One region of the Rossellomorea sp. y25 genome, then DNA from elsewhere that is predicted to be linked to it. Evidence: predicted binding sites of a transcription regulator. Region 1 holds the regulator's gene; the other holds the start of a gene.
The links. The regulator NrdR, encoded in region 1, represses ribonucleotide reductase genes. The targets are predictions, from matches to a motif close to AACACNATATATNGTGTT.
Positions count from the first base shown of each region.

Region 2: AAEM60_RS14980 (vitamin B12-dependent ribonucleotide reductase) is a predicted target of NrdR. The motif match lies at 7,400-7,417, and genes of this name have one in related genera.

Region 1 covers NZ_CP145886.1:3,308,850-3,325,146, forward strand. Annotated here, with positions in the region: gene AAEM60_RS16840 (putative sporulation protein YtxC) at 216-1,082, opposite strand; gene dnaI (primosomal protein DnaI) at 1,503-2,435, opposite strand; gene AAEM60_RS16850 (replication initiation and membrane attachment family protein) at 2,448-3,836, opposite strand; gene nrdR (transcriptional regulator NrdR) at 3,905-4,360, opposite strand; gene AAEM60_RS16860 (cytosolic protein) at 4,443-4,823, opposite strand; gene speD (adenosylmethionine decarboxylase) at 4,955-5,335, opposite strand; gene AAEM60_RS16870 (glyceraldehyde-3-phosphate dehydrogenase) at 5,967-6,995, opposite strand; gene coaE (dephospho-CoA kinase) at 7,515-8,120, opposite strand; gene ytaF (sporulation membrane protein YtaF) at 8,147-8,779, opposite strand; gene mutM (DNA-formamidopyrimidine glycosylase) at 8,848-9,672, opposite strand; gene polA (DNA polymerase I) at 9,695-12,325, opposite strand; gene AAEM60_RS16895 (protease modulator HflC) at 12,552-13,487, opposite strand; gene hflK (FtsH protease activity modulator HflK) at 13,480-14,442, opposite strand; gene AAEM60_RS16905 (ATP-binding protein) at 14,803-16,297, opposite strand, start outside.
Region 2 covers NZ_CP145886.1:2,953,461-2,969,757, reverse strand. Annotated here, with positions in the region: gene AAEM60_RS15015 (SNF2-related protein) at 1-909, opposite strand, end outside; glycine riboswitch at 1,084-1,175, shown strand; gene gcvT (glycine cleavage system aminomethyltransferase GcvT) at 1,355-2,461, shown strand; gene gcvPA (aminomethyl-transferring glycine dehydrogenase subunit GcvPA) at 2,478-3,824, shown strand; gene gcvPB (aminomethyl-transferring glycine dehydrogenase subunit GcvPB) at 3,817-5,280, shown strand; gene AAEM60_RS14995 (hypothetical protein) at 5,473-5,709, opposite strand; gene AAEM60_RS14990 (rhodanese-like domain-containing protein) at 5,774-6,157, opposite strand; gene AAEM60_RS14985 (biotin/lipoate A/B protein ligase family protein) at 6,370-7,206, shown strand; gene AAEM60_RS14980 (vitamin B12-dependent ribonucleotide reductase) at 7,556-10,126, shown strand; gene AAEM60_RS14975 (patatin-like phospholipase family protein) at 10,233-11,114, shown strand; gene AAEM60_RS14970 (SA1362 family protein) at 11,131-11,496, opposite strand; gene AAEM60_RS14965 (YqhR family membrane protein) at 11,806-12,375, shown strand; gene aroQ (type II 3-dehydroquinate dehydratase) at 12,470-12,928, shown strand; gene AAEM60_RS14955 (aminopeptidase P family protein) at 12,918-13,982, shown strand; gene efp (elongation factor P) at 14,022-14,579, shown strand; gene spoIIIAA (stage III sporulation protein AA) at 14,914-15,837, shown strand; gene spoIIIAB (stage III sporulation protein SpoIIIAB) at 15,838-16,297, shown strand, end outside.

The DNA.
Region 1 (16,297 bases):
CGACATTTAGCCGTCAATCATTACTGTGAATCCGTCAAGATTCAGTTCATAATTGAAGTTCCGAGGTGGTAAATATCACTACCGAATTAGGAAGCTTGCAGCCGGGAGACTTCCCTCTCTGTGAATGGAATAGGAATATTCTTGTCCTCATCATAACCTTTATTTATTGACTTATTATGTAGGTATTATAATCGGTTATGTTTTGAAAAGCAAGCCTATTCATTCGCGATATCCCACGAAGGATACAGAAGCGTGTCAGGAAAATAACTCAACGGCAGGAGATCGATCCGTTCTTCGAAAATGTTCTGAAGCGTCCTGATCAATTGATGGTCACCATTTCCATAGACGAGTATCTTTTCCGGGGCAATGGATAATAACGGAGCAATGGTGTACGAATCAACATATAAGGGATGATTCGTCAATAATCGTTTATCAATCGCCTTTGTCAGTTCCTGGCGTGTCAGCTCTTTCATGTCTTCATCAAAGAAACGATAGCCGTAACCCGTCGAGTACAGATGGATCGTGCGCATTTTCTGCTCCCTCGATGCTAGATACTCCCGCAGCATATGAACAAACATTTGATATTCCTGCTCCATCTTATATTCATCTATAGCAAGATCCACCATGAGGAGGAGTCTCTCCTGAAGGTTCTTCAGCCTGAACTTGCTAAAAGAGTCGAATGATATGGGAGTCTTTCCTTCCAACAATAGCTCCAGGCTGTCATGGACGTATTTGACCTCGTCCCATTCACCAATCAGCTCCATCAATTCAGGTCGTTCACCCATCCTCATCTCTGATACGACTTCTAATATTTGATTGATTTCATCAACATCTTCATAGAAATAATTTTCTTTCAGGGCTGATTCGGACCAGTCCATGCATTTATCATTTAAGACAAAGTGTGAAACCCCATTGAATAGCTTTTCTCTTTCCTTGAAGAAGGGGGAAACCTCTATCGTCAGATTATAGTGAGTTGTATGTTGAAAAAGCGTTTCATGAAACCATGATTGGATGAACTCTTTATTGAGGTATTCTTGAAGCTTTACCGCATCACTTTTTTGCTTAAAAATAAATTCAATCAAACTTTCTCGCCTCCTTAAACCCAATTCCCTGATTTATATATATGGGAGGCTTGTATCATTTAGAAGTTGATGAGGGAATTTAATTGACTCTTTTCTTCACTATGTAGTTATGGACACCATGAACATGCGTTCGCTTCCGTGCACGATGAGTGAATCCGGCCGTTTCTTTCAATAATCCGGACGTTTCTCTCGGAAATCCGGACGTTTCTCTCGGAAATCCAGCCGTTTCTTTCGGAAATCCGGCCGTTTCTTTCGGAAATCCGGCCGTTTCTCTCGATAATCCAGCCGAAAACCTCCATAATCCAGCCGTTTTGCAATAATTGTAAAAAAATCACATCAAAATGTCCAATGTCTACACCTAAATTTACACACATAAAAAAGAGAGGAAATCGCATCGCATGTAATTTCCTCTCTTTCAATCTATTCTCTTCTATTCCTTCCATCAATCAACACAGGCTGGGATAGATATTTAATCCGCTCCATGATCCTTGCCGCCTTCAGCTTTTCTTCTTCTCCTCTTTGGCTGTATGTCAAATGATGAGTCAGCTCGCTGAAGTTGAAGTTGGAGGTGAAGAATGTAGGCAGGTTCTCAAGCATTCTGTACTGGAGGATCGTCCCCAAGATCTCATCTCTCCCCCAGCTAGACATCGTTTCTGCGCCGATGTCATCGAGCATGAGTATCGGGGCTGATTTTACCATCTCAAGCTTTTCATTCACCGTATTATCACCGAGTGATTGTTTGATCTCCCTGAAGAACTCGGGAACATACACGATAAGAGAACCGATTTTTTTCTCGGCGAGTTCATTGGCCATGGCCCCTAACAAATAGGACTTGCCGACCCCGAACTTCCCGTAAAAATAGAGTCCTTTCATTTTCGTGCCCTCTGTATAGGTCTCCACGAAATTCTTTGCAAGCCGCACTGCTTCCAGACGGCTTTTCGAATCAAGGTCAAGGGTTGAGAAAGATGCTTGTAAAATATCCTTCGGTACATACAGGCTTTTGATTAGACGCTGGGCGCTCGTCCTTTCATCGTGGATGACTTTTCGAGGGCAGCGATGATAATCAATGTCGATTGTGTTGCCCCTGATCACTAAGTGGGGATCATACCCCTCCATCATATTCTTACACTCCTGTAAAGAAGGGCAATAACGGCATTCCTTACTTTGAGAAATGTATTCATATAACTTCATAAGGCTCTCATTCACCATTTCCCCTGTAACACGGTCTTCATTCCTGCGAATAAAATCCTTCACATCATTGTTTTCAAGAATCTCTTTTTTCATTTGCTCATATCTTTGTTGAAACGAACCAGAAGCCGCCAACCTTTTCAGGGTGTTGTTTATTCTTTCCACCGCTATGTTCACCTACTTCCGAAAATTTTTAAGCTCTTCTTCGAGTTTTTTCTTCTCTGCCTCGAAATCGTATTCTTCCTGAGAGGAATCGTTTTCTTTCTCCACTTCTCCTTCTTGGAACCATTCCGGGAGTTTTTCTGTCCGAATCGGCTTTCTTCGCCTATTCGTTTTATTTTCCTTTTTCCCTTCAGCCCACTCCAAATACTGCTTGTGTTCCTTCTTGGCTAAATCCATTGCTTCGCTTGCAGTCGTAACCTTTTTCCTCGACCAATGAGATGCGATTTTTTCCATATATCCCTTTGTCAGCTTCATATCTGTTTTTAATAGGACATATTGTATAAGAACGTTCATAACACCAAGCGGCAGCTTCTGTGACATGAGCACTTCTTCTACGGCCTGCAGATCAGACTTAGAAGGGGCACCGCCATTCGAAATATCAGATAGTACGTCTTTTGGAGACGTGTTTTCAAGGTATTCAATCAGCTCCTCTTCTTTGGAGAGGGGTTTATACGCTGGTTCAGGTTTCTTGGTCTCGATTCTGGTAGTCAAATCGGGCAATTGATCCCCTGTTTGTAGCCCATACCAATCCCGTGCAGTTTTACGCAATAATTCTATATCGATGGTATCATCAGCATCCAGGGAACTTAAGACGATATTTTTCATTTGAATAGGATCGATGCCGTATAAATAGCTCAGCTTCAGTACCGTTTCCTTCACAGTCGCTGTAAAGGCTTTTCGCGGAACCATGGATTCGGATAATCCCGCCAGCAATAACTGAAAATCAAAATCGATGTCGTCTAATGGAATCCCTTCATTCCTTCCATAGTTCATATATTGTTCACCAGACTTGGTTTCCGAATCCACATTTGCATCATGGTGAAGAAAATTAATTTGCTCCGATGTAAAAACATCCTGAAAGGATCGAGTGATATTCGAGTACTGCTGTTTATCAACCGATTCGTCAGTGAAAAACTTCTTCAAACGCAAGTAATGAGTTCTGCCGATTTTCCGGTAAAGATACACATTCAACATACCATCATGAAAGAATTCCTGAGGGGAAAGAGGAGGCTGCAGTTCATAGAGAAAGCTGCGGTCCCCGTTGTCCCTTTTTTCATATGCCTTTAACAAGCCGATTCCCTCAAGCTTCATCCGCGCTTCGTAGACGTCCTGAAGATTCACGGACAGTATGTTCATAAGGTGATAATGGGTGGAATCAGTCGACCAGAGCCGATTTTCTTCGACTTCTCCCCATAAACTCATATAAAGACTGTAGCACACTGAACCAATTAAAGGCTGGTACAGAAATGTAATGATTTTCCGGTCATATTCCTGAAGCATCCCATTTGTCCCTACCGTGTAGGGATCGATTGGCTGTATTTCATTCCAATGCTTCTTCATCATAGTTGGATTCTACCTTTCAAAGAAATAAAGAGAAAAGAGCTAAAGAATTACATCTTCAGCTCATTCTTCTACTCTTTTTTTATTAATTCTTTCAGTTCGTCTATAAATACATTAATATCCTTAAACTGTCGATAAACAGATGCAAAGCGTACGTATGCAACTTCATCTACCTTGGCAAGTTGATCCATGACCATCTCACCGATCTTAACGGATTCTACCTCAGAAGCACCTTGATTTCGGAGTTCCTTTTCAATATCCGTTGAGATCTTTTCTAATCTCTCAAGAGGTACCGGGCGCTTCTCACAAGCCTTGATCAACCCTCTCAAAATCTTCTCTCGACTAAACTCTTCTCTTACCCCTTCTTTTTTCACCACAATTAAAGGAAGCTCTTCTACCTTCTCGAAGGTCGTGAAGCGAAAAGTGCATTCTTCACATTCTCTTCTTCTCCTGATCGAACGTCCTTCATCAGCAGGCCGGGAGTCCACCACTCGGGTACCATTATGCTGGCAAGACGGGCATTTCATAATATCAGCTCCGTTATTACATACTCTTACTTTCATCATATAAAAAAGCTGCGCTGTACACAAGCTTCTATGGGATTTACCGTTATTTCACTTTTGTCAATTCACTATCAAGCTTCTGATAATAATGGCTGATCTGCGCTTTTAACACCGTATATGTACCAAAGACCTTCCCTTTGTCTGCACTCACCTTGAAATCGACTGCCGTTTCAAAAGGCCTTACGGTGATGACTGTTGCGACGATGAACAGTTGGGGAGTCCCATTTTTACGAACCGTGATTTCCCCTCTGTCCTTAGACTGGGAAATCACCTCATATTCAGAGGATGAGAATAACTCTAGTACTGCATTAAATGCACCTTGATGCATGGATTTATAATATCGTGATTGCAGGTCTTTATCTTCGTGCTTATCAGATGTCTCACATTCTGATTGAAATCGTTTAAACAGGGTACGTATTCCGCTCATATAAAGTTCCTCCCTTTATTTACCCTTATTTTACACGAAAACCGCACGAATGAAAATTCAAAATCAATTCCTTTACAAAAGCACAAAAAAAGAGATGCATCCAATACGCATCTCTTCTGAGTTATTTTCAATTAAAGGGCTTGTGCCTGAGACTTCTTCACTTGTACCGGACCCATACCACGTGGCAATTCGATTGTTTCACGCGTGTCAGCACCAAGAGCATCTGCAATATATTCAGCAGCGATGTTAGGATCTAAATCACCGCAAGTATATACATCTATACTGGCATAACCATGTTCAGGAAAACTGTGAATAGTCAGATGTGATTCTGAAATGATCACAACTCCACTCACACCTTGAGGAGCAAATTTATGGAAAGCTACCTCACGAACCTCTGCACCTGATTTAAGTGCAGCATCGACGAATGTTTTTTCAATTCCTACTACATCGTTTAATTTTTCAAAATCGCAACCCCATAATTCCGAGATTACATGACGACCCATTGTTTCCATTGAGTGTTTCCCCCTTTGACATAATTTTTTTCGTCAAAATGAACGTGTCCTTTGGCAAAATCTTAACTACCACGGGGGAAAGTTAGTCCGAAGAGGTCCTAACCCTTTAAGTAGTTAAATCAGTATTCATTTGCTAATAAGAAGTTCACGAAAAATAGTATACTTTGTTTAAAACTGTTTTGCAATAAATTTTTATAAACTTTTTTATATGGGTGGACGATCGGTTGATTGCAACGAGATTATGCGGGTTATCACCCAAAATAGTAAAGTGAGTTTTGGATTATGTTCTAAATGTTGACCGTTCCTTTTCGCTCCAGGCACTTGCTTTCCGCGGGGCGGGCGGTGAGCCTCCTCGGCTTCGCCTGCGGGGTCTCACCTGTCCCGCTATTCCCGCAGGAGTCAAGTGCCTTCCGCTACAATCCACTCTGGGATGCTACACTTTTTCTAATTATACTTTTTGATAGATAAACATAAAAAAGCTCCTTTGCAGAATTTGTTCCTAAAATATTTAATACATCCCCATTAAATAAAGTGTTCTATACCATCATTCTTAAAAAGCGAAATAAAAGAAAAAAAACGCACCTGGAAAGGTACGTTCTAAGGATGATGCTTATTGTTTATGTTGATTCTTTCAAACGTTGACTTCTTGTTTTGCGTTCATTTTTGTTGCTACGAATTTAGCCAGATCGACGACGCGGCATGAATAGCCCCACTCGTTATCGTACCAGGCAAGTACTTTCACTTTTCGATCTCCCATTACCATCGTGGATAATCCGTCGATGATCGCTGAATGAGGATTTGTATTAAAGTCGATCGAAACCAAAGGTTCTGTTGTGTATTGCAGCACTCCATGTAAAGAACCAAGAGATGCTGTAATAAATGCTTCGTTGATTTCTTCTACTGTTACGTCTCTTTTCACATCTACAACCAGGTCCACTAGTGAAACATTTGGTGTAGGGACACGTAATGCCATTCCGTGAAGCTTGCCGTTTAATTGAGGCAGAACCAATGATAATGCTTTTGCTGCACCAGTCGTTGTCGGGATGATCGACTGGCCGCACGCTCTCGCTCTTCTCAAATCTTTATGGGGATTATCAATATTTTTTTGGTCATTTGTGTAAGCATGGACTGTCGTCATAAGTCCGTTTTCAATACCAAATTGCTCATCTAATACCTTCGCAACTGGTGCTAAGCAGTTCGTTGTACAAGATGCATTTGAAATCACGCTGTGTTCTTCAATATTTAATGCGCTTTCATTTACACCCATCACAATGGTAACGTCTTCATTTTTACCTGGGGCCGTCAGGATGACTTTTTTGGCTCCCGCTTCTAAATGCAGGCTCGCTTTGTCTTTTGAATTGAATTTTCCTGTTGCTTCAATGACAATATCAATATCCAATTCGTTCCAAGGTAATGCTTTAGGATCACGATTGCTTAATAGTAGGACACGTTTCCCGTTGATGATGAGTGCATCATCTTCTGTCACTACATCTGCCTGGAATGTTCCATGATTTGTGTCATACTTTATTAAATGGGCTAGCGTTTCAGCTGGGTAGCTTGCGTTAATGGCTACAACCTCTAAGTTTTCCTCTAATATTGCTTTTCTGAAAACCATTCTCCCAATACGTCCAAAACCATTGATTGCAATTTTCGCCTTCATAAATCCGGCTCCCCTCTATATTAATGTTATACTTATATGTTTATTTGCTAAAAATAGTATAACATATTTAGAGAATTAGTTAATAAGTATTTTGCGGATTTTTAATGTTTTATTATTCTGACAAATCAGCTTATTGAATGTATATTTTTATGGATTGGATTCATACATTTTTTCAATGAAATAGATTTTGATTTTAACATTGATCGTTCCTTTCCGCTCCAGGCACTTTCTTTCCGCGGGGAGGAAGTCGAGCCTCCTTGGCTGCGCCTGCGGGGTCTCGACCTTTCCTCTATTTCCCGCAGGAGTAAAGTGCCTACCGCTACAATCCACTCTGTGCTGATATATGTTTAGTGCCTATACATTTGAAAGACAAACACCTTAAAGCCTCTATAGTTACGATTAGAATTTCTCCTATTTACAAATACAAACCAAAAATCAATATTTATCAGCATAACTACTAATTATAGTGAGCCATAATAAAAAGCCGACAAGAGGTTTCTTGTCGGCTCATTTGCCATTCTATGGTTTTAGATTCCACTCCACTAAGAGTGCATCAAGCTGTTCTTTGGTCTCATGTAGAGATCCGTTGTTGTCGATGACTGCGTCGGCAAGGCTTGCTTTATCCTTTAAGGGGAATTGGGAAGCGATGCGGGATGATGCGTCTTCACGGTTAAAGTTGTTCCGCTTCATCAGGCGGGATAGTTGGGTTTCTTGATCCACGTATACCACGACTGTGCGATCAACCATCCACGTCAAATCACTTTCGAATAAAAGAGGGATATCCATGAAAATCGTGTGTTTACCAGCTGCAATGGCTTCATCTTTATGTGCGAGCATCATGCTTCTGACGGCAGGATGAACGATTCCATTCAGCTTTTTTCGTTTTTCTTCAGAGTTAAAGATGATTTGACCGAGTTTTTCCCGATTGATGGTTGAATCGTGATCGTGCAGTATGTGTTCACCGAATTCTTCCACAATCGCAAGATAAGCAGGCTGATCAACCTCAACCACCATACGGGCGGCAAGGTCGGCGTCTATTATCGTATATCCTTTTTCATTTAACATAGTTGAAACTGTACTTTTACCACTTGCAATACCACCTGTTAATCCTATAATGGTTCCCATTATCGTATTCCTTTCTAGCTCAGCCACTAAAACCGGAGGATCCCTATAAGGATCAAGAGAACTCCCGGAAGAAATGATACTCGATGAATCCACCGTAAATGAGAGAAGAACTCTCCCATCTTCAATCCTGAGAATAAGAACGTAAAGCTCATCAACAGGATTGCCAAAGTAAGTAATAATGGCGAGAAATTTAATAACGCGGCACCGATTCCGGCACCGAATGCATCGAGTGACAGGGCGATCCCAAGCATGAATGCCTCGATTCCCGTAATCGTACCCGATCTATCAAAGTCTGCCGTTAACGGCCTTCTTAAAATTTGAACCACCAGGCCTATGGATTTGATCTCAAAGTTAATCAGCGTCTTTTCCTGGGATAATACCGTTTCTTTTTCCGGTCTAAAGAACTGGTACAATACGGCCGCTCCTATTACAACTAGAATCAGCCCGCCAATTCTGCCAGCCCAAACCGGTGTGATGATGGATCCGATGGTTTGACCGAGCAACATGGCTAACAATAAAGAGCTTGCCGAACAAATGGATATGATGCTGATTGATTTTGTAGGGATTTTCACTTTTCGTAATCCGTAGGTTAAACCGGTGCTAAAACTATCAAGACTTACAGCAAACGCCAGCAGTAATAAGGAGATTGTTTCACTCATCTAATAGCCCTCCCAAAAATCATTACAATACTATATGGTAAGGGCTTATCAGATGTTAAATGTTCTTTCTACCGTTGGCAATCAGGACAATAGTGAGTCCCTCTCCCTGCAGAAACCTTCTTCTCAATGGGAGTCCCACATTGACGGCACGGCTCTTCTTTCCGGCTATACACGTAGAGGTTCTGTTGGAACATCCCCATTTGACCCTGGGAATTCACGTAGGATCGAATCGTACTTCCACCCATTTCAACGGCTTCGGTTAGCGTATGAATAATTTCTTTATGCAAACGTTCAATTTCTTCCGTTGAAAGGGATTTTGATTTCCTGTCAGGATGTATACCCGCACGGAATAACGCTTCATCTACATAGATGTTCCCCAGTCCCACGAGGACCGTTTGATCTAATAATGTAGCTTTCACGATTCTATCTGTCTTGCGCAGCTTCTCTGTTAAGTAGTCTGTTGTAAACTCGGATTGGAATGGCTCCGGTCCCAACTGCAGGAGGGGAAGGTGAAGCAACTCCTCCCCTTTCTTGAAAAGGTGCATCGTCCCGAACTTCCGGACATCACGGTATCTGAGTTCTGTGTTATCCGTAAAATGAAAGATCACGTGGGTATGCTTTTCAATCGGGTCCCGGCTATCGGATACGTTATACTTTCCCTCCATTCTCAAGTGAGAAACAAGGGCCACGTCGTTTAAGTAAAAGATCAGGAATTTCCCTCTTCTTCTCATCTCAAGAATTTCCTGCCCCTTCAAGCTATGAACAAACTCATCGGGTTCATCGGGGTTTTTAATCATCTTTGGCCAAAAAACCGAGACGTCTTTGATTCTCTTCCCGATAACAAGAAGCTCTAACGTCTTTCTGACCGTTTCTACTTCAGGCAGCTCCGGCACTATGCCACCTCCTTCTCAAACTCTATTTCGCGTCGTACCAAGTCTGTCCGTATGAGTAATCGACCTTTAATGGAACCTCAAGCTCCATTGCATTCTCCATCACTTCAGGAACAATCTTCTTCAGTACTTCGATTTCTTCTTCAGGTGCTTCAAAGATCAATTCATCATGCACCTGTAACAATAATCGCGATTGAAGATTTTCTTCTTTTAATCGCGCTGCCATATCAATCATCGCCTTCTTGATGATATCGGCTGCACTTCCTTGAATCGGCGTGTTCATCGCTGTACGTTCAGCGAAACTTCTTAAGTTGAAATTACGGCTCGTGATTTCAGGAAGGTAGCGTCGTCGATTCAGCAGGGTCGTCACATACCCCTTCTGCTTTGCATCCTGAACGATGTCATCCATATACTCTTTTACCCCGGGGAAGCTTTCTAAATATTTCTTAATGAATTCCCCTGCTTCTTTTCGTGTAATATCCAGGCTTTGAGAAAGACCGTAGTCACTGATTCCGTAAACGATTCCGAAGTTAACGGCTTTCGCATGCCTTCTCATATTGGATGTGACCTCTTCCTTTGCCACCCCAAAGACGTCCATCGCTGTTTTCGTATGAATGTCCATATCATTCCTGAAGGCTTCCACTAATTTTTCATCCTTGGCAATATGAGCCAGTACACGCAGTTCAATTTGAGAATAGTCCGCAGCGAACATGACCCAGCCCTCTTCAGATGGAATGAACGCCTGACGAATTTTTCTTCCTTCCTCAAGTCTGATCGGAATGTTTTGCAGGTTAGGGTCTGTCGAGCTTAGTCGGCCAGTTTGTGTAAGGGCCTGATTAAACCGTGTATGAATCTTACTGGAATCTTTATGGACGACCTTCAATAACCCCTCTAAATAAGTGGATTGTAACTTCCCTAACTGACGGTAATGAAGGATATGATCAATGATTTCATGTTTGGACTGCAGTTTTTCCAATACATCCGCAGAAGTGGAATAACCGGTTTTCGTTTTCTTGACGACTGGTAAACCCAATTTTTCAAAAAGAATCACCCCAAGCTGCTTGGGAGAATTTATGTTAAAGCTTTCGCCAGCTTGTTCATGGATATTCTTTTCTAATTCTTCCAAACGGTGAGCTAGCTCATCCTTCATGGTGAGCAAACGCTCCTGATCCACCTTCACACCCGTGAATTCCATTTCGGCTAAAATAAGGGCAAGGGGTAATTCTAACTCGGTGAATAATTCATAGAGATCATTTTCTTTCAACTCTTCCATGCATGTGTTCATTAACTCATGAAGAATGAATGCTTTTCGTGCAAGATGCTCTGATAGAATTTCAGTAGAAGGAATTTTCTGCTTGGCACCTTTTCCATAAACCGCTTCATCCGATTCGATAGAAGGCTGACCGTGTCCTTTTGAAATAGAAGCAAAGTCTTCACTCGATTCAGAAGGATTAATAATATAAGACGCTAACAGGAGATCGAACTCAATCCCTTTCATGTCAATTCCTTGTCTTTTTAAAGCAACGACGGTTTCCTTCGAGTTGTAAACATATTTCGCTGCGCTTTCGTTTTCAGCCCAATCCTTAAAGGCTTCAGAATTCAATGCGGTCTCAAGCGTAAAGAAAATTGTGCCTTTCTCATTGTGCAGACTCATCCCGATTATTTCTCCGAGGTGATAATTCTCCTCAAGCATTTCAATGTATAAAGAACTTTCGTCTGAAAGATGTTCTTCTGTGATGGTTTCAACTATTTCAAAGGAGATATCATCCAGCTCCTGGGGCTCCTCCTGGGTGGACTCACCCATCTTCTCAAGTAATGAGTTGAATCCGAGATCCCGGTATACTTCCTTTAGTTTTCCTTCATCCATACCATCATAATTCAATTCTTCTACTCCGATCTCGATTGGAGCTTCTCTGAGGATGGTCGCCAGCTCTTTACTCATGATCGCTTGTTCTTTATTTTCTTCGAGCTTTTCTTTTAATTTTTTCCCACTCACCTGGTCAACGGAGTCAAGCAGCTTTTCAAGGGAATCAAATTCTTTTAGCAGTTTGATCGCTGTTTTCTCACCTACACCCGGCACACCGGGAATATTATCTGAGCTATCCCCCATAAGGCCTTTCATATCGATGATGCGATCAGGTGTGATTTCCCACTTTTCTTTAATGTGCTCGGGAGTATACACTTCGATATCCGTTATGCCTTTTCTCGTAATACAAACCGTCGTAGTCTTCGAGCTTAACTGTGTTAAGTCCTTATCCCCGGAATACACTTTTACCTCAAATCCGTCAGATTCCGCTTGTAGAGAGAGTGTTCCGATAATGTCATCCGCTTCATAGTTTTCTTTTTCATAGCGCTTAATTCCGTAAGCATCCAATAGTTCACGGATATATGGGAACTGCTCGGACAATTCTGGTGGGGTTTTTTGTCTGCCACCTTTGTATTCCTTGAATGTCTTATGTCTGAAAGTCGTTTTTCCTGCATCAAACGCGACTAAAATATGCGATGGTTTTTCGTCTTCCAATATTTTTTGCAGCATGGTGGTAAAACCATACACTGCGTTTGTATGTACACCCTTGTCGTTATTCAATAAAGGCAGTGCAAAGAATGCACGGTAAGCAATGCTATTGCCATCGATCAATACTAATTTTTTGGACATGTAAGTACCTCCTGTAAAGGCTTCTGTTTCTATACGTATATTCTATCATGTTGGGGAATGAAAGGAAAAATGGGGCACTTATAATAGGGAAGGAGATTGCAGCTTTCATCTCAGAACTGCGTGCCACCAAAACAGAGCTTAGCATATCAGCTATCTTTCAGAAGCCAGCTTACATAAAAAAACTCTTGAAGATTGGATACTTACCCATCTTCAAGAGCTTCTTCATTTATTCCGTATATCCCATCAACAGCCTTGCATAAGGGGAGTCGGATGGTAAAATAATGACCGTTTTATCATCCACTGTTTTCTTATATGTTTCCAGTGTTTTATAGAGGTCGTAGAAGTCGGGATCCTTCGAGAACGACTTGTTGTAAATTTGTGCCGCTTCGGATTCTCCTTCTGCCCTGATGACATTGGCGTCCGCCCCCGCTTTTGCCAGCAGCTCCTTCACCTCACGATCTGTTTCAGCCGTGATTCTTTGTTTCTCCGCATCCCCCATGGAAAGGTATTCCTGAGCCTTTGATTCACGCTCTGAAATCATGCGCGTATAAACAGAGTTTTCATTTGCTTCCGGTAAATCCGTACGCTTCATGCGAACGTCCTGAACGACAATCCCATATCCATCCCTGTCAAGCAGCTCATTCACCTTGGCAGTCACTCGATCGTTTAAGCTTCCACGTGAAGACTTTTCATCATTGATGATTTCATCATACTCCAGCTGACCAAGCTCTGACCTGACGACAGAGTAGATGAACTCTTCCATTTTCGTCTCCGCATTGATCACCGTTCTTGCATTCTTGATCATTTTAAGAGGATCTTCGATTCGCCAGACGGCATAGTTGTCGATGAGCATCCGCTTTTTGTCTTTCGTATTGATTTCGGCTTCCGTTACATCATACGTCATTTGATGCTTAGGTAGGGTTGTGACAGACTGAATGAACGGAATCTTATATTTCAAGCCAGGTTCTTTGTCTATTCTTACAACTTCCCCAAATTGACGGACGACTTTATATTCCCCTTCTTTGACAATAAAGAGATTTGTAAATAGGAGAAGGAGGACAGCAAGGAGAATGACAAGGAAGATCCCTAGCTTTGTATACCGTTTCCACTCAATCGGTTCCCTTTTTTTGCGATTGATGTCAAAGACGTTTTGATCACTCATTCTCATCACTTCCTTCCTGTTTAACCGGGGCGTTTTGATTTTCCAGTTGACGGATAGGGAAGTATTTCAACGTTTCTCCACTATCCTTCATGATGTAGATTTCCGCATTTGGCAGAACATTTTCCAGGGTTTCCAACACAAGACGTTTTCTTGTGATCTCAGGATTCGATTTATATTCATTGTAGAGCTTATCGAAAACGGCTACATCTCCACGTGCCTGCTCCACACGTGCAATCTTATCCCCTTTTGCCCTGGACATGATCGCATCTTTTTCACCTTGTGCTTCATTTGATCGTTGGTTCCGGTATTTCTTTGCTTCGTTGATTTTCGTATTCATCGTTTCCCTCGCATCCGTTACGGCTGTAAAAGCTGATCGAACCTCTGCATTCGGTAGCTCTACGTCCTGTAATTTGACAGCGAGTATGGAAATACCAATATCATAATCATCTATAAGGGTGGTTAATAAATCCCTCACGTCTGCCTCGATTTCAGCTTTTCCCGACGTTAACGCATCATCTATCAAGGAGCTTCCTATAATGCTTCTTAGTGAAGATGAAGTGGCATCATAAAGAATTTCCTTCGGGTTGTCAGAGTTAAATAAGTAACTTTCAGGATCCGTGATTTTCCATTGAACCACGAGATCGGCGAGAACGATATATTCATCTCCTGTGATCATCTTCGTTTCTTTTGGGAAATCCTTTATCTTCCCATCCTTTTCTTCATACCCGAATTGAAGACTGAAGGTTTCTTTCGATAGGACTTCTACGGATTGCATTGGCCATGGCATCTTGAAATGCAGGCCAGGCTCCACAACCGGCTCACCGGCTTCCCCAAATGTCAACACAAGAGCTTGTTCCGATTCATCAACGGTATACCAGGAAGTCAATAGCACAACAATCAAAATAACCGCTGCCACAACCATCCCTGTTACCATGTAAATTCGTTTTAAAGTCATATGCACCCTCCCTTTTCTATCTCTATATCTTATTAAGCGCTTACTAAGATATACGGACTTACTACAAAAAGGTTTCAAGAATATTAAGAGAAGATGACAAATAGAGGCAGTATACTTTTTAATGAAAAATTAACTTGAGGAAAAAGGGGATGGATAAAGCCGGTACGTATAGTTTCGACCCACACCGACATTCATTTAAAGGCAACGCTTTCAAAATGAAAAGCGAAAAGACGAGAACGGGGTTAGTTCTCGCCTTTTCTTAACACCTTGGATGAAGGGGTTTCACTTAGTATCGTAACACCCTTTTATTAACAGGACTTAAATCTATTGTAAATGCAATGTAAAATAATTGTAAACTTACTAAGATTTGCTCGTCCCTTCACCCAACGTATAGCTTGAAGACTGTTTGTATAAGGAGACTGTGAACGTCGTGCCTTCATTCACTTCACTGTCCACTTCAATATTTCCTTCATGGGCTTCGATTATATGCTTCACAATGGCTAAACCTAAGCCCGTTCCGCCAGAATTACGGCTTCTTGCTTTGTCCACCCGGTAAAATCGTTCAAAAATGCGTGGAAGTTCTTCTTTACTGATTCCCATGCCATTATCCTTGATGCTCACATGAACCTTTTCTTTATCTTCCATCACTGAAATCAAGACATCTCCGCCCTTTGGAGTGTAAACAATGGCGTTGCTGATCAAATTAATAAAAACTTGCTTTAATCGATAGGAGTCTACTTCTGCAAGCCCCTTTGAATCAAAGGAAGTTTGAAGAGAGATGTCTTTTGATTTCGCTTTTTCATTCAGAATAGGCATCACGTCTTCAATTAAAGCAGCAACCTCAACCTCTTGAAGGGAGAGCTCGAACCCCTGTTTTTCAATCTTGGATAATTCCAGCAAGTCTTGTATAAGAGATTGCAGACGGTCGCTTTCCATCAGAATGATATCCAGGAAAGATTTTAACGTTTCAGGATCATTCATCGCCCCATCCAATAACGTTTCCGAGAAACCTTTAATGGAGGTGATCGGTGTTTTCAACTCATGGGAAACATTCGCGACAAAGTCTTTTCTCATTTGCTCGAGCTTTTTGAGCTCCGTGATGTCATGGAATACCACGACAATCCCTTTCCACTCATCGTTATGACCGATGATCGGAGCTCCATATACTTCATAATGCTTTCTTTCTATTTTATGAGGAAGAAGGATCTGCTTTCTTAACCGTTCCTCTGTCATGAAGATTTCTTCCACAAGCTTATTCACTTCCTGATAGTGAATGACCTCATGGTATCTTACTTTTTTCAGCTGGCTTTCTTCCAGATTAAAGAAATCCCTGAAGGTCCTGTTCGTCAGTACAACAAACCCGCGATGATCAATTAATAGAAGGGCACTCCCCATATTTTCAATCAGCGTTGTTAAGCGGTCCTGCTGCATTTCCTGGGAATTCACCATTTCCTGAAGATTACGCGCGAGAATGTTAATGGAGGTACTTAACATAGTCGTTTCATCCAGGCGGTCTTCGTATGTCCTTGCCCGATAATTCCCCTTGGCGAGCTCCATTGCCACATTCGTTGCCGATTCAATGGGCTTTGTATACCTCACCGTAATTCTCGAACCCAAAATGATAATGAGAATTAACGCAAGACCCAGGGAAACGGATAGCACAAACCAAATTTGCTGTATCCCTTTCTCGAAGGCTTCTACTTCGGTACTCATGATAAGCAGTCCATTTAATTGGTCATTCTCCCCCTTAAGCGGGTACCAGTAATACCTGTACTCCACACCCGAAGTCACAAGTTTTCTATGCTTTTGCTTTACATCCCAGTTCTCCTGGATTTCATTGATGATCCTCTTTTGC
Region 2 (16,297 bases), 360 kb from region 1:
AGCCCACTCATCATAGTCCCCCTTGAGCAAATCGATGCTGTTATATAAATCTCTTTCAGCTTCGTTAAAATCAATTAAAACTGTCTTAACGTGACGTTTCGTCCATTCTATACCCGTATCGCTCCGTCTATTACGAATCATCACTTTGTTAATGAGACTCTTTAAATGTTCATCCTCTTGAAGAGTACGGTCCCCTTTTTTATATCTGTCAGAAAACCCGGATTCATTTCCGAGATGTCCAGGCTTAAGGAGGGAAACTAGATGGAAAATCTCTTCAACACGATTTTGGATTGGTGTGGCCGTCAGCAATAAGCAGAATTTCTTTTTTAAGTTCTGGACAAATTCATAGTTTTTTGTTTTATGATTTTTTAGTTTGTGAGCTTCATCGATAATCACCAAATCATAGTCCTGTTCATACACCTTCTCTCGATGAGGGCTCCTCTTAGCCGTATCCATGGAAGAGACGACAATATCGCACTGATCCCATACGTAACTTTTTCGTTGCGGAACAGCCGGGATGAAAAACTTACTGTTCAATTCATAGGCCCATTGAGAGACCAGGGATGCAGGAACCAATATTAATACTTTCTTCACTAATCCCCTAATCATGTATTCTTTCAATATCAATCCGGCTTCGATGGTCTTGCCTAATCCGACCTCATCTGCAAGGATCGCTTTGCCGTTCATCGTTTCGACAACCTGCTTTGCTGCTTCAAGCTGATGGGGGAGTGGAGTGACATTTGCCAAATGTTTTGGAGCTTGCAGGCCTTCAAAGTTCGGAATTGCAAGATGATGTTCAAATTCGATGGCCAGCTTATAAAGCTCCCAATTTCCCCATGGGCCATCGTTATCAATTAAATTCTCGAGACCCTCGCCCCATTCTTCATCAAATAAAACCTCAACATTCATCTGAAAAACATCTCCTTAATTCTAATAAAAATGATTGCTCAATCCTCGTATTTAATGGTAGGATGAAAATAGATTTTCTAATGTTAAAAAAACTCGAAAATCCGAACATTCACATTTACAACATTTCTTCTGTATATTTCTAGTATGACCAAATGTTTCAAGGAATATTGGCGAATGATAACAAGGGGAGAGACTGTGCATACAGCGCCGAAGGAGCAAGCACTTTTAAGTGTGAATCTCTCAGGCAAAAAGACTCTTGTTGGACGCAACTCTGGAGAGTGTTTCCTTAACGGAAACCACCAAAGGGGAAAGCCGTTCTTCGGTAAACTTTCAGGTGCAAGGACAGAGAAAACTTCTTTATGAAAAGGGGTTTTTCTGTCCTTTTTTCATGGGATAAAACTTGGTTAAGGATTATGCATGTAAGGAAGATAAAGGGGGAAAAGTCATGTCAGAGTTAAAACAAACACCTTTATACGAAGTGTACAAAGAGTATGGAGGAAAGACCATCGACTTCGGTGGCTGGGCTTTACCAGTGCAATTCTCAAGTATTAAAGAAGAACATGAAGCGGTACGATCCCGGGCTGGACTATTCGACGTTTCTCATATGGGAGAAATTGAAGTGAAGGGTGAAGGGGCTCTTGACTACTTACAAAAAATGATGACAAACGATGTCTCCAAAGTAAAAGACGGAGGGGCTCAGTATACGGCTATGTGCTACGAAAACGGTGGGACGGTCGATGACTTATTAGTTTATAAAATAAAAGATAATGATTATTTGCTCGTTGTCAATGCAGCAAATATAGATAAAGATTTTCAGTGGTTGAAAGAACATGAAGTAGATGGCGTAGAAATCAATAACATCTCTGAACATATGGCGCAATTGGCACTTCAAGGTCCACTTGCCGAACAAGTTTTACAATTACTTACAAACGAACATTCACTAAGCGATATCGGATTTTTTAAATTCCAAACCGAAGTGAATATTGATGATAGACTTGCACTTGTTTCACGTACCGGTTACACAGGGGAAGACGGATTTGAGATCTATTGTGATGCTGGTGATGCGGCTGCGATCTGGAAAGCTATCCTGGAAGCAGGAAAGGACCATGGGGTGCTACCATGCGGACTAGGTGCACGTGATACATTGCGTTTTGAAGCCAATCTTGCACTTTACGGACAAGAATTATCTCAATCCATCACGCCGATCGAAGCGGGGATCGGATTCGCCGTAAAGGTGAATAAAGAGGTTCCATTTATCGGTCAGGAAGTGCTGAAACAGCAAAAGGAAGAAGGGGCTTCAAGAAAAATCGTCGGGATTGAAATGATCGATCGCGGAATTCCCCGTCATGGCTATAAAGTATATTCCGGTGAAGAAGAAATAGGGGAAGTCACAACCGGTACGCAATCACCGACATTAAAGAAAAATGTAGGATTAGCATTACTTGATAAAGAGTTTACTTCTTTAGATACAGAAGTACTGGTTGAAATCAGAGGGAAAAAGTTAAAAGCCAAAGTGGTATCGACACCATTCTATAAAAGACCAAAGAAATAGGGGAGGAATGACGGTCATGAAGCATCGTTATTTACCGATGACAGAGCAAGATCAAAGGGAAATGTTAGACAGCATAGGAGTAGACAGCGTTAACGATCTATTTGAAGATATTCCTGAGAAGGTTCGTTTCAAAGGGGATTACAAAATCAAAGAAGCGAAGTCAGAAACGGAATTGGTAAAAGAACTGACCAAATTGGCAGCGAAGAATGCTGACTTGAAAAGTCACACGTCCTTTTTAGGGGCAGGAGTATACGACCACTACATGCCGATCATCGTGGATCATGTATTATCACGTTCAGAGTTCTATACTGCCTATACTCCTTACCAGCCGGAAATCTCACAAGGGGAACTTCAAGCTATCTTTGAATTTCAAACGATGATTTGTGAGCTGACTGGCATGGATGTAGCCAATTCTTCCATGTACGATGGAGGAACGGCACTAGCAGAAGCAGCTATGCTGAGCGCAGGTCAGACCCGCCGTAAAAAGGTATTGGTTTCAAGTACCGTACATCCGGAATCACGTGATGTTTTACGATCTTATGCAAAAGGTCAATATATCGAAGTGGTGGAAATCCCGCACAATAATGGTGTAACGGACGTGGAAGAACTTAAGAAATTAATGAGCAATGAAATTGCAGCGGTAATCGTTCAATATCCTAACTTCTTCGGCCGGGTGGAAGAACTAAAAGCGATCGAAGAAGTGACTCATGCTGAAAAAGCGATGTTCGTGGTTTCCTCAAACCCACTTGCACTAGGTGCACTTACACCTCCTGGACAATTAGGTGCAGATATCGTCATTGGTGATGCACAGCCATTTGGCATTCCAAGTGCCTTTGGTGGACCTCACTGTGGATACTTTGCCGTGAACAAGAAGCTTATGCGTAAAGTACCGGGCCGTCTTGTTGGTCAAACCGTTGATGAAGATGGAATCCGAGGATTCGTTCTGACTCTTCAAGCGCGTGAGCAGCATATCCGTCGTGATAAAGCAACGTCGAATATTTGTTCAAACCAGGCATTAAATGCACTCGCAGCATCTGTGGCCATGACAGCACTTGGAAAACAGGGCGTCAAAGAGATGGCACTTCAAAATATCCAAAAAGCACATTATGCAAAAGAAGCCTTTAAAGCAAAAGGATTCTCCATTGCATTTGAAGGTCCAACATTCAATGAGTTTGTCGTTAAGGTAAATATGCCTGTCAAAGAAATCAATCAAAAGCTTCTAGGAAAAGAAATGATTGGTGGATACGATCTTGGACTAGTGGATGACAGCTTGGCACAGCACATGCTGGTGGCTGTTACTGAACTTCGCAGCAAAGAAGAAATCGACGCATTCGTAGCAGAACTGGGGGATTGTCATGAATAAGCAAGATCAACCTCTTATTTTTGAATTATCTAAAGAAGGCCGTGTCGGCTATAGCTTACCTGAATTAGATGTACCACAGGTGGAATTATCGGATCTCATTCCATCAGATTATATCCGTTCGGAAGAACCAGAGCTTCCAGAGGTATCTGAACTGGATATCATGCGTCATTATACAGCATTATCAAAACGTAATCATGGTGTGGATTCCGGTTTTTATCCTTTAGGGTCCTGTACGATGAAGTACAATCCAAAGGTGAATGAAAACGTTGCACGACTGAATGGATTTGCCCATATCAATCCGCTACAAGAAGCAGAAAGTGTTCAAGGCGCGCTTGAACTTATGTATGATCTTCAAGAGCATTTGAAAGAGATCACAGGTATGGATGAGGTGACCCTGCAGCCTGCAGCAGGAGCTCATGGAGAGTGGACCGGTCTTATGATGATCCGTGCTTACCATGAAGCAAATGGTGACACTCACCGTACGAAGGTCATCGTACCGGATTCAGCTCATGGAACGAACCCTGCCAGTGCCACTGTAGCAGGTTTCGAAACAGTAACGGTTAAATCAAACGAGAATGGATTAGTTGATTTGGAAGATCTGAAGCGTGTAGTAGGAGATGATACTGCAGCCCTGATGCTGACCAATCCGAACACTCTTGGTTTATTTGAAGAAAACATTCTGGAAATGGCTGCAATCATTCATGAAGCAGGCGGTAAGCTGTATTATGATGGTGCCAATCTAAATGCAGTATTATCAAAAGCCAGACCTGGGGACATGGGATTTGATGTCGTGCATTTAAATCTTCATAAGACGTTTACGGGCCCTCACGGAGGCGGTGGTCCTGGAAGCGGTCCTGTCGGAGTGAAGGAAGACTTGATTAAATACCTTCCAAAACCGGTCCTGGTGAAAAATGGCGAAAAGTTCGAATTCGATTACAACCGTCCTGATTCAATTGGCCGTGTAAAACCATACTATGGGAACTTTGGTATTAACGTTCGTGCCTATACTTACATCAGAACGATGGGGCCGGACGGACTGAGAGCCGTTACAGAAAACGCAGTCCTGAATGCAAATTACATGATGCGCAGACTGGCTCCTCACTTCGACCTTCCATACGATCGTCATTGTAAGCATGAATTTGTCATCAGTGGAAAACGTCAGAAGAAGCTTGGCGTCCGTACATTGGATATTGCGAAGCGACTACTCGACTTCGGATATCATCCGCCTACGATTTACTTCCCATTAAATGTGGAAGAATGCATGATGATTGAACCAACGGAAACAGAATCGAAAGAAACCCTAGATTCCTTTATAGATGCAATGATCCAAATTGCTAAAGAAGCAGAAGAAACACCGGAAATCGTCCAAGAAGCACCTCATACGACCATCGTCAAACGTATGGACGAAACACTCGCAGCAAGAAAACCAATACTGCGTTATACAAAAGAAAGCTAAAAGATGTAAAACTGGAAATCCCCGCAGCGGTTCGCTGCGGGGATTTTCTGAGGGACGGACCTTCATTGAAAGAGAAATGGGGCGGAGGTGATTGTGGTGTTATCTCCTGTAATTCAAGTGAAAAAGACGTGATTTGGCCGTTTAAAGGGACTATTAGCATAGTAAGACAAGTAATTAAGCAGATATGGTGGATCACTCAGCAAAATAGGCGCGGAATTCGGTCGTGGTGGTCGATAATCCAGCCAAAGTGAAAGGGAATCCAGCCGATTTGGTCGATAATCCGGCAGAAATGAACAGGAATCCAGCCGTTTTGGTTGATAATCCAGCCGAAATGAACAGGAATCCAGCAGTTTTCAGCAAAAATCCAGCCGAATTACAAATAATCCCATTTGTTGATGGGATTCTACATACTACCACTAGATCCATCAACGCAATCCATCCGACTACTCCCACCGATCAAAAAAAGGATTGCCTCTAAGGCAATCCTTTCACATTATTTTTTATGTTTTACTTTACCTGTCCACTTTTTAAAGCCGCCCTGCAATTGGTGAAGATCTCGGTATCCTTTGCGGTGAAGCATTTGAGCTGCTCGTCCGCTGCGGAGTCCGCTTTGGCAATAAAGGTAAACGGGTTGATCGGCACGGATTTCCTTTTGTCTCATTTTTATTTGAGATAGGGGGATATTTCGTGCGCCAAGTACGTGACCGTTTTCAAATTCATTCGCTTCACGAACATCTATCAATTGAGCTTTACGATATCCTGCTCGAAATTCTTCTTCAGTCAATGTATTCACAATTCTCTTTTGATAGAAGAACGTAAAGAGTGAATAAACAATGATTCCACCAAGTACGACTAAAAGAATATATAATCCTTCCATCATTCATGCTCCTTTCTACAAATGCGCTATCTTCTATTATATTCATGAAAGCTCCGAGAATCAAAACAAATTTATTATTTTATAGCAAACACTTTCCAATCTGTTTTTCTTTGTTTTTTCGATTGGATTTGATAGACTAGTAACGGACTTGAATGAAGTTGAATGATTACATAATAAAATATCAAAGAGAAGACGTAAATGAGGTATGATGCATGAAAAAGGAAACATGGAGATTCATTGACTCAGGGAATTGTTCCCCTTCTTATAATATGGCCCTTGATGAGGCGCTACTCGATTGGCATAGTGAAGGGAAGATTCCTCCGACGATTCGTTTTTACGGTTGGGATCCCGCGACACTATCGATTGGCTACTTCCAAAAGGTAGAAAAGGAAATCAATCTTGAAGCCGTTAAGGAGCACGGACTCGGATTCGTCAGAAGACCGACTGGAGGCAGGGGGGTTCTGCATGAACATGAATTGACGTACAGCGTCATTGTTTCAGAAGATCATCCTGAAATGCCTAAAACAGTAACGGAAGCGTATCGTGTCATCTCGGAAGGAATTCTAAAGGGATTTCAGGGCCTGGGCCTTGAAGCCTACTTTGCTGTTCCGAAAACAGCAGAAGAGAGGGAAGGATTAAAAAATCCACGTTCAGCTGTTTGTTTTGATGCACCCAGCTGGTATGAACTGGTGGTTGAAGGAAGGAAAGTGGCAGGCAGTGCCCAGACGCGTCAAAAGGGCGTCATCCTCCAGCACGGCTCTATCCTCCTGGATCTTGACGAAGATAAATTGTTTAGTCTGTTTAATTATCCATCTGACAGGGTAAAAGAGCGTATGCAGCGAGCTTTTAAAAACAAGGCCGTTGCGATGAACGAAATCAGTTCTGAAACGGTCACCATGGACATGGCCAAGGAAGCGTTCAAAAAAGGTTTTGAAGAAGGACTGAATATCCACCTGGAACCATATGAACTTTCTGAAGAGGAAACACAATATGTTGTGGACCTTGCCGAAACCCGGTACGAATCAGATGATTGGAATTTTAAACGATAAAATTTTTTGTAGAAAAAAAGCGATGCTTGTCGCTTTTTTCCTATTTTACCAACTATTACGCGACTTGGATTTATATCAAGTTCTAAATTAATAGAAATGGTCGGAGTATTATATGATTTTCTATTGTTTCCTCCTGTTTTCTATTTTTATTGGCTTATTATCCGTTTGACAAACAAATGACCTATTGACCCGAAACACAATATATGGTGTGTCGAATAATTTTTTGCACACTATATGTTGTGTTTATTTATTGCTTTTCTAATAGAGCTATGATATCGTATTATTTGATATTACACATCAAAGTAAATAACAAACAAATGAAAGATTTGAGATAGAAGGAGTTGTCTTTATGACTGTTGCGTCGAAAAACACAATGAAATTAAACATCGAAAGATTAAATCAGGATATCGGATTATTTCCTCAAGTACATCCCATTACACCGGATATGAATACTACACACAAAGGTGTATCCCGTCTTGTCATGATTGATCGTTATTCTTTCAAAGACACGGAAAAAATCACCCTTTCTGAAGGAGACTTTGTAGTCCTCACCATCAAAGAAGATCCTAAATTCCCTGCAAGAGGGTTAGGTTACATCACAAGCATCGATTGGGAAACGAAGAAAGCAGATGTTTGGATCGAAGAAGAGTACAGAAGTGCCATAGACAAACCTGAAGAAATGGAAACGGGTATCGTTTCTAGAACACTTGATGTAATTGAAAAACCTCTCGAAGTCTACTACGAACAAATTGCAAAGCGTAACGCAACAGGCTTAGCAGAAGTGGAAGAAACTCCTGAAAAGAGACAAGTTTGGTTTGAGAAGTTCTATCATGAATTGGTGAACCTGCATTTTGTTCCTGCTGGTCGAGTGCTTTATGGAGCGGGTGCCGGAACGGATGTTACGTACTTTAACTGTTACGTGATGCCTTTCGTACAGGATTCACGTGAAGGGATTTCAGAACATCGCAAGCAGGTAATGGAGATCATGAGCCGAGGCGGGGGAGTCGGAACGAATGGATCGACGCTTCGTCCGCGCAATACCCTTGCAAAAGGTGTGAACGGTAAATCCTCCGGTTCGGTTTCCTGGCTGGATGACATCGCCAAATTGACTCATTTGGTTGAGCAGGGCGGTTCAAGACGCGGGGCACAAATGATCATGTTATCAGATTGGCATCCCGATATTATCGAATTCATCATTTCTAAAATGCAAAACCCGCGTATTCTGCGTTATCTCCTTGAGAATACAGAAGATGAAACCATTAAAAAAGCGGCACAGGATAAATTGAAATTCACCCCTCTGACGGAACAAGAGGAAGCGATGTATCAAGGAATCCTGAACTATAGACAAATCCCCGGGTATGGTGGGTTTGATGCGAAGATCCTTAAGAATGCAGAAGAAAAGCTGCGTACAGGCGGAACATATAGCGTCCATAATTCAGAGTTTCTGACAGGTGCCAATATTTCTGTTTGTTTAACAAGCGACTTTATGGAAGCTGTGGAAAACGATCGTGAGTATGAACTCCGCTTCCCGGATGTTGAAAGTTACAATGAAGAGCAAATGAAATACTACAATGAAGAATGGCACAATGTCGGTGACGTCCGAGAGTGGGAAAAGCTTGGATACAAAGTCCGTACCTACCGTAAGATCAAAGCGAAAGAGCTTTGGAATCTTATCAATGTTTGTGCAACGTATTCAGCTGAGCCTGGAATCTTCTTTATTGATAACGCGAATGATATGACGAATGCGAAAGCTTATGGTCAAAAGGTAGTTGCTACCAACCCATGTGGTGAACAGCCTCTTGCTCCTTATTCAGTGTGTAATCTGGCAGCCGTGAATCTGGCTCAGTTTGCCAATAAAGAGACGAAAACCGTTGATTTCGAAAAGTTGAAGCGTACCGTTGAAGTGGGTGTTCGCATGCAGGATAATGTCATTGATGCGACTCCGTACTTCCTGGATGAAAACAAAAAGCAGGCCCTTGGTGAGCGACGTGTCGGCCTTGGGGTTATGGGGCTTGCAGACTTGTTGATCTATTGTGAAAAAGAATACGGTTCAGAAGAAGGTAACCAGCTGGTTGATGAGGTGTTCGAAGCCATCGCAACAACCGCTTATCGTGCATCCGTTGAATTATCCAAGGAAAAGGGAAGCTTCCCATTCCTTACTGGAAGTACCGACGAAGAAACGAAGGCTTTACGAAAAGCGTTTGTGGAAACAGGTTTCATGAAGAAAATGCCTGAGGATGTACGGGATGACATTCAACACTACGGGATTCGAAACTCTCATCTGTTAACCGTTGCTCCAACAGGTTCAACAGGTACGATGGTTGGTGTATCTACAGGTCTCGAGCCATACTTCTCCTTCACATATTACAGAAGCGGCCGTCTTGGTAAGTTTATTGAAGTAAAAGCGGATATTGTAGAGGATTACTTAAAGAGAAATCCGGAAGCAGATGCTGACAATCTTCCAGAATGGTTTGTATCTTCCATGAGCCTGGCGCCACAAGCACATGCTGATGTTCAATGTGTCATCCAGAATTGGATTGACAGCTCCATTTCGAAAACCGTTAATGCCCCTCGTGGTTATACGGTTGAGCAAGTAGAAAAAGTGTATGAGCGTCTTTATAAAGGTGGAGCAAAAGGCGGTACGGTGTACGTTGATGGAAGCCGTGATTCGCAAGTTCTTACCCTCAAAGCAGAAGAAAACAGCTTTGATGACGAGCATGAAGCAGAACAAAAAGAGATTCCTACAACTAAAAAGCCGATCGTGTTACTCGATACGATTCAAGACGTGCGTTCAACAGACGTTACCATTGGTTCTGAAGTTGGAAATACGTGTCCTGTCTGCCGTAAAGGAACGGTAAAAGATATGGGCGGCTGCAATACTTGTACCAACTGCGGTGCTCAACTGAAGTGCGGTTTATAATAATAAAGATAGATAGGAGGGGACTGGTTCCCCTCCTATTTTTTTAGTCTAAAATCCTTCTTTGTGAATTAAAGATGTAGTAAGAGAAAAAGAAGGAGTGGAGCCTGTGGACATCGATGGCGTTTTTTCAGGCGGAGGCATCAAGGGGCTCGCCTTGATTGGGGCATATCAAGCATTAGAGGAGAAGGGCTACAGATTTAAGAGGCTCGCAGGAACGAGTGCAGGAGCAGTGATTGCAGCATTTATTGCTGCAGGTTATTCGAGCAGGGAGCTTTTGAAAATCATGGATGATATAGATTTTAATAAATTGCTGGACTCAAACGAGATCATCTCCTTTCCTATTATAAAATGGTTTCGGGTTTACCATCGTTTAGGTTTGTATAAAGGAGTGGCGCTTGAAAACTGGGTGGAAGAAAAGCTGAAGGCTAGAGGGATCTATACGTTCGCCGATTTACCTCCCCATTCACTCCGGGTGATCGCTTCAGATCTATCGAACGGCAGATTATTAGTTCTCCCTGACGACCTTGAGAAGTATGGAATAGCTAAAGAAACCTTTCCTGTTGCAAGGGCGATACGAATGAGTGCGAGTCTTCCTTATTTTTTCGAACCTGTAAAGTTACGATCTTTAGAAGGAATAAGTTTTATGGTGGATGGTGGGGTGCTCAGTAATTTTCCAATGTGGCTGTTCGATCGGGAAAATGTGAAAAAGGTGAGGCCGGTAATAGGGGTGAAGTTAAGTCACGATCTAGTCGGAAAGCCGAAAAAACAAATCAAGAATGCGATTGATATGTATGAAGCCCTCTTTACTACGATGAAAGATGCACATGATTCCAGATACATTTCCAGAAAACATGAAAAAAACATCATCTTTATTCCTACTGAAGGAGTGCTCACAACCGAATTCGAGTTAACCCCAGAAAGGAAAACAGAGCTCATCCGGTACGGAAAATCAAAAGCTGAAGCATTTCTGCAAAAATGGACATATTAATAAAACAATCGAGCTCCTAAAACGAGGCTCGATTGTTTTTCTTATTCTTCTTTCCTTCAATTACAGTCAGATTGGCATTGGATTTCTTGCGTATCGAACGTTTCTTTTGGGCGTTTGATACTTGTTGAGGCCTACTTGAAGACTTCTTCTTATGACGCTTCTTCGATTGCTTGGCTGCTTTAACAAACGCTCTCTGTTCATTACTATTACCAGCCCGCCTCCCGCTGAACCATCTTCGGTATATAAAGTAGATAATCCCGATGACGGCTGCTGTTACCAGTAATTGTTTTGCAAGCCCTAAAGGATTTCCGAATAGGGAAGTTACGAGCCCTACTATAGCTAACAATATTAATGTGGAAACAAAGATATTACGAGCGTTCAACAAAGCCACCTCCTTACAATACAATCCATCTTTAAATAATATCTATACTATTATTCTAGACAATTTCCTTGCTCTTTAATCGTATTTATTATCGTTTTTATGTGATTCATGTTGTACTTATTTTCTGAAACTTGGAAAGATAATATCTATTTTACTAAAAAATGATTCAAAGCACTAGAGGTAGCGATTCATTATACATATTTCCTCCCTTACGCTGTTTATGAACCCATACCAACATACACACCAAAAATATGCAAAGCATGCAAATGTTTAAATCAATGGGACATACTACGAATGGAGGTGCTAAAGATGGCGGAACAAAAAGGACAACATGAAAAGATTCAGGATGGAACAGAAGAAAGCAAGGAGAATCCCCGATTAGAGCAAAATCAGGGTGAAAAACCACTTTCATTCATGGGAATGGTGGTTGTGACGGGCTTTATTGGTGGAATGTTATGGAGTGCAATTGCCTACCTTTGTTACTTTTTTTCCTTTACGAAAATTGAGCCTAATATCATTTTTGAGCCATGGGCGGTTGGGGACTGGGTGGACAAATGGATTGGAATCGTTCTTTCTATATTGGCTTACGGAGTGATTTCTATTGGAGTGGCCCTTATCTATTATGGTTTATTGAGGAAATTCAAGTCCATGTGGGTTGGAGTTGCTTATGGTGCAGCGTTATACCTGGCTTTCTTTTTACTGCTCAACCCACTCTTTCCGAGCATTCAATCCTTTACATCCATTGATTATCACACCCTGATCACAACCTTCTGCTTGTATATTTTATATGGTGTATTTATTGGCTACTCCATTTCCTATGAAGAAAACGAGTTGAGACATCAAGATCAGAAAGAAAAATCAGGTGAAGTTTCACATTAACAAATCCTTATTATCAGACAATTATGTAGGTATAGGTAAAAGGTTTATGTTAGAATGTTCATGATGAACATTCTATTTTTTTAGGAGTTTACATATGAATAAAATCTTGCTTTTAAATGGTCCTAACTTAAATAGGCTCGGGAAACGTGAACCCGATATTTATGGACATGTCACCCTGCCACAACTTGAGGAAAAGCTTTCGAAACAAGCAGAAGGTGAAGGGTTTCAACTCTTTTCAGCTCAATCGAACCATGAAGGGGAACTGATTGATTACATACACAGGGCAGAGGATGAAGGGTATGGGGGAATCATCCTGAATCCCGGTGCTTTCACGCATTACAGCTATGCGATAAGAGATGCAGTGGCTTCGGTATCAGTACCGGTAGTGGAAGTGCATATATCTAATATCCATGCCCGTGAAGCGTTCAGACATCAATCTGTCGTGGCAGCTGAAACGGTTGGCCAGATCGTCGGTTTTGGACTGTTTGGTTACGAATTGGCTTTACAAGCGATCATAAAGAACATTAAGGGAGTGGAATTGAATGAAGATTGAACGATTAAGAGAGACTTTTTCAGAAAACGAACTTGACGGGATTTTACTTACCAGTACCTACAACCGTCGGTACATGACAAACTTTACGGGTTCATCAGGTGTTGCTCTGATTTCTAAAGACAAAGCATTATTCATAACAGATTTCCGCTACATCGAGCAAGCAACCGAGCAGGCTGCCGATTTTGAAATCGTCCAGCATACTGGACCCATCCATGAGGAAGTAGCCAAACAAGTGAAAAACCTGGGGATCAAGAAACTGGGCTTCGAGAAGAACTACATGACATTCAGTGCGTATGACAGCTATCGTGAAGTGCTGGAAGCAGAACTTGTACCGGTATCAGGGCTGGTAGAAAAGTTACGCTTGATTAAGACACCTGAAGAGCTTAAGATAATTAAGGATGCGGCGGATATCGCCGATGCAGCATTTAAGCATATATTAGATTTTATCAAACCGGGTGTGACAGAGTTAGAGGTTTCCAATGAATTAGAATTCTTCATGAGAAAAGCAGGCGCAACTTCATCATCTTTTGACATCATCGTTGCTTCAGGTAATCGCTCTGCACTTCCTCATGGGGTGGCCAGTGATAAAGTCATTGAAAAAGGTGATTTTGTAACGTTGGATTATGGAGCATACTATAAAGGATATTGCTCTGATATGACACGTACCTTATCTGTAGGAGAACCAAGTGAGAAACTGAAAGAGATCTATGATGTTGTTCTTCAATCACAGCTTCTTGCCATGGAAAAAATTAAGCCTGGTATGACAGGTAAAGAAGCGGATGCGATTGCACGTGATTACATAACAGAAAAAGGGTATGGTGAGTATTTCGGACATTCACTGGGTCACGGAATCGGCCTTGAAGTTCATGAAGGACCAGGATTGTCCTCCCGTTCTGATGTGGTACTGGAGCCTGGAATGATCGTAACGGTTGAACCAGGAGTCTATGTTCCAGGTATTGGCGGTGTTCGAATTGAAGATGATACACTCATAACAGAAGATTCCAATGAAACACTGACACACTCTACAAAAGATCTAATCATTCTACCATTGTAGTCCCGACACAGGTCTACTTGACAATAGGAGGAAATAAACATGATTTCAGTAAATGATTTTCGAACAGGTTTAACAATTGAAGTCGACAACGGGATTTGGCGAGTAATTGATTTCCAACACGTTAAACCGGGTAAAGGAGCAGCATTCGTTCGCTCTAAACTTCGTAACCTGCGCACTGGTGCCATCCAGGAAAAAACATTCCGTGCTGGTGAAAAAGTAGGAAAAGCTCAAATTGATAACCGTAAAATGCAATACCTATATGCTAATGGTGACATGCATGTATTTATGGACAACGAAAGCTACGATCAAATTGAACTTCCTGCTTCTTCCATCGAATATGAATTGAAATACCTGAAAGAAAACATGGAAGTGTCCATCATGATGTACGGAGGAGAAACTCTTGGAGTTGAACTTCCTAACTCAGTTGAATTGAAAGTAACTGAAACAGAACCGGGCATCAAAGGCGACACAGCTTCCGGGGGTTCAAAACCTGCTACAGTAGAAACAGGATTGGTGGTTAACGTACCGTTCTTCGTCAACGAGGGAGACACATTGATCATTAATACAACTGACGGATCTTACGTATCACGTGGATGATTGAGTAAAAAGCCTGAGCGAGATTTTTCTCGTTTGGGCTTTTTTTATTTTTTTTTGTTAGTGGCAGGGGAGGTGTAAGCCGCCTCCGTTTTGGTTTATCTGCCAACACTTCGATATATCTGCCATTCAACAAATTTCGGCAATTTCCGAATCCTCATTCCCTTTCATCTACAACTCTCCAAACAAAAACTCCCAATCCACACCTCATATCTTCCAACTCTACTGTCATAATCTTTTTTTACTAGAATACATTGTATTATCGGGAAGCATGTACGAAGAATTCATTTATGTCGTCCTATATTCCGAAGTGGAACAAGATTAGGAGGTACTTAATATGCAAGAAGTTCTAGCCTTACTACCCAGCACTATTTCTGACAAAGTCCTGAGCCTTCCACAAGATCTTATTGACCGAATTGAAGAAATTAGAGTTCGTACCAACCGCGTGTTGGAGGTCACGGCCAGGGGGAAGCCATATTTTCTTTCTTATACCGTTACCGAGGAAGATAGCGAACAACTCATTAACAAACTATCCCGGCATTCATTTTATACATTGGAAGAGGAACTGAAGAGAGGCTATATCACGATTGAAGGCGGACATCGAGTCGGCCTTGCCGGCAAGGTTATTCTAGAAGGTGGTGTGGTGAAAGGTATTCGGAATCTTTCTTCCTTTAACATCCGGATCGCGAGGCAAAAGCTTGGCATAGCTCAATCAATTTTTCCATATGTTTATGATAATGGCTGGAAGCATACGATGATTATCGGCTCTCCTCAAACAGGGAAAACCACATTACTCAGAGACCTTGCACGTATGATATCGACGGGCGTCCCGGAAAAAAAGATCCCCCCGTTTAAAGTTGGGATTGTCGATGAACGCTCAGAAATTGCCGGCTGTGTAAATGGAATCCCTCAGCTGATGTTTGGGCCCAGGGTGGATGTGTTGGATGCATGTCCAAAAGCTGAAGGCATGATGATGCTGATCCGCTCCATGAGTCCTGATGTCCTGATTGTGGATGAGATCGGACGAATCGAAGATGGTCAAGCTATCCAGGAAGCCGTGAATGCCGGTATTACCCTTGTGATGACGACTCATGGATCAACATTTGGGGAAGTAGCGAAGAGACCCGTTATCAAGGACATTGTGAATCTTCAGACCATCGAGCGGTTTGTTGAACTAAGGAGAGGGGATGAGCCTGGTAAGGTTCATGAAGTGTGGAATGAACATGGTCAATCTCTTCTGAAAAAAGTGAGTGTGACATAAATGATTAAACTAATCGGTGCCGTATTCATCCTGCTTTCTACTTCATGGGCTGGTTTCGAAGCGTCTAAATATTTAACGGAAAGACCGAGGCAGCTTCGGTTGTTGAAGGTGGCCCTTCAGTCCTTGGAAGCAGAAATCACTTACAGCCATACCCCTTTGCATGAAGCATCGAGAAAGATCTCCAGGCAGCTGCAAAAACCTGTTTCTTGGTTCTTTGAAACGTTTTCAAAGAAATTGACGGAGCAGGAGATTTCTGTGAAGAAAGCGTGGGAAGAAAGCCTGAATGATATTTGGAAATTAACCGCATTTAAAACAGGTGAATACGAAATCCTGAAACAATTCGGAGAAAACCTGGGAAAGCACGACATGATGACCCAGCAGAAACATATACAGTTAGCGTTAAAACACCTGGAAAGAGAAGAAGCAGAGGCGATAGAAAAGCAGAGGAAATATGAAAAGA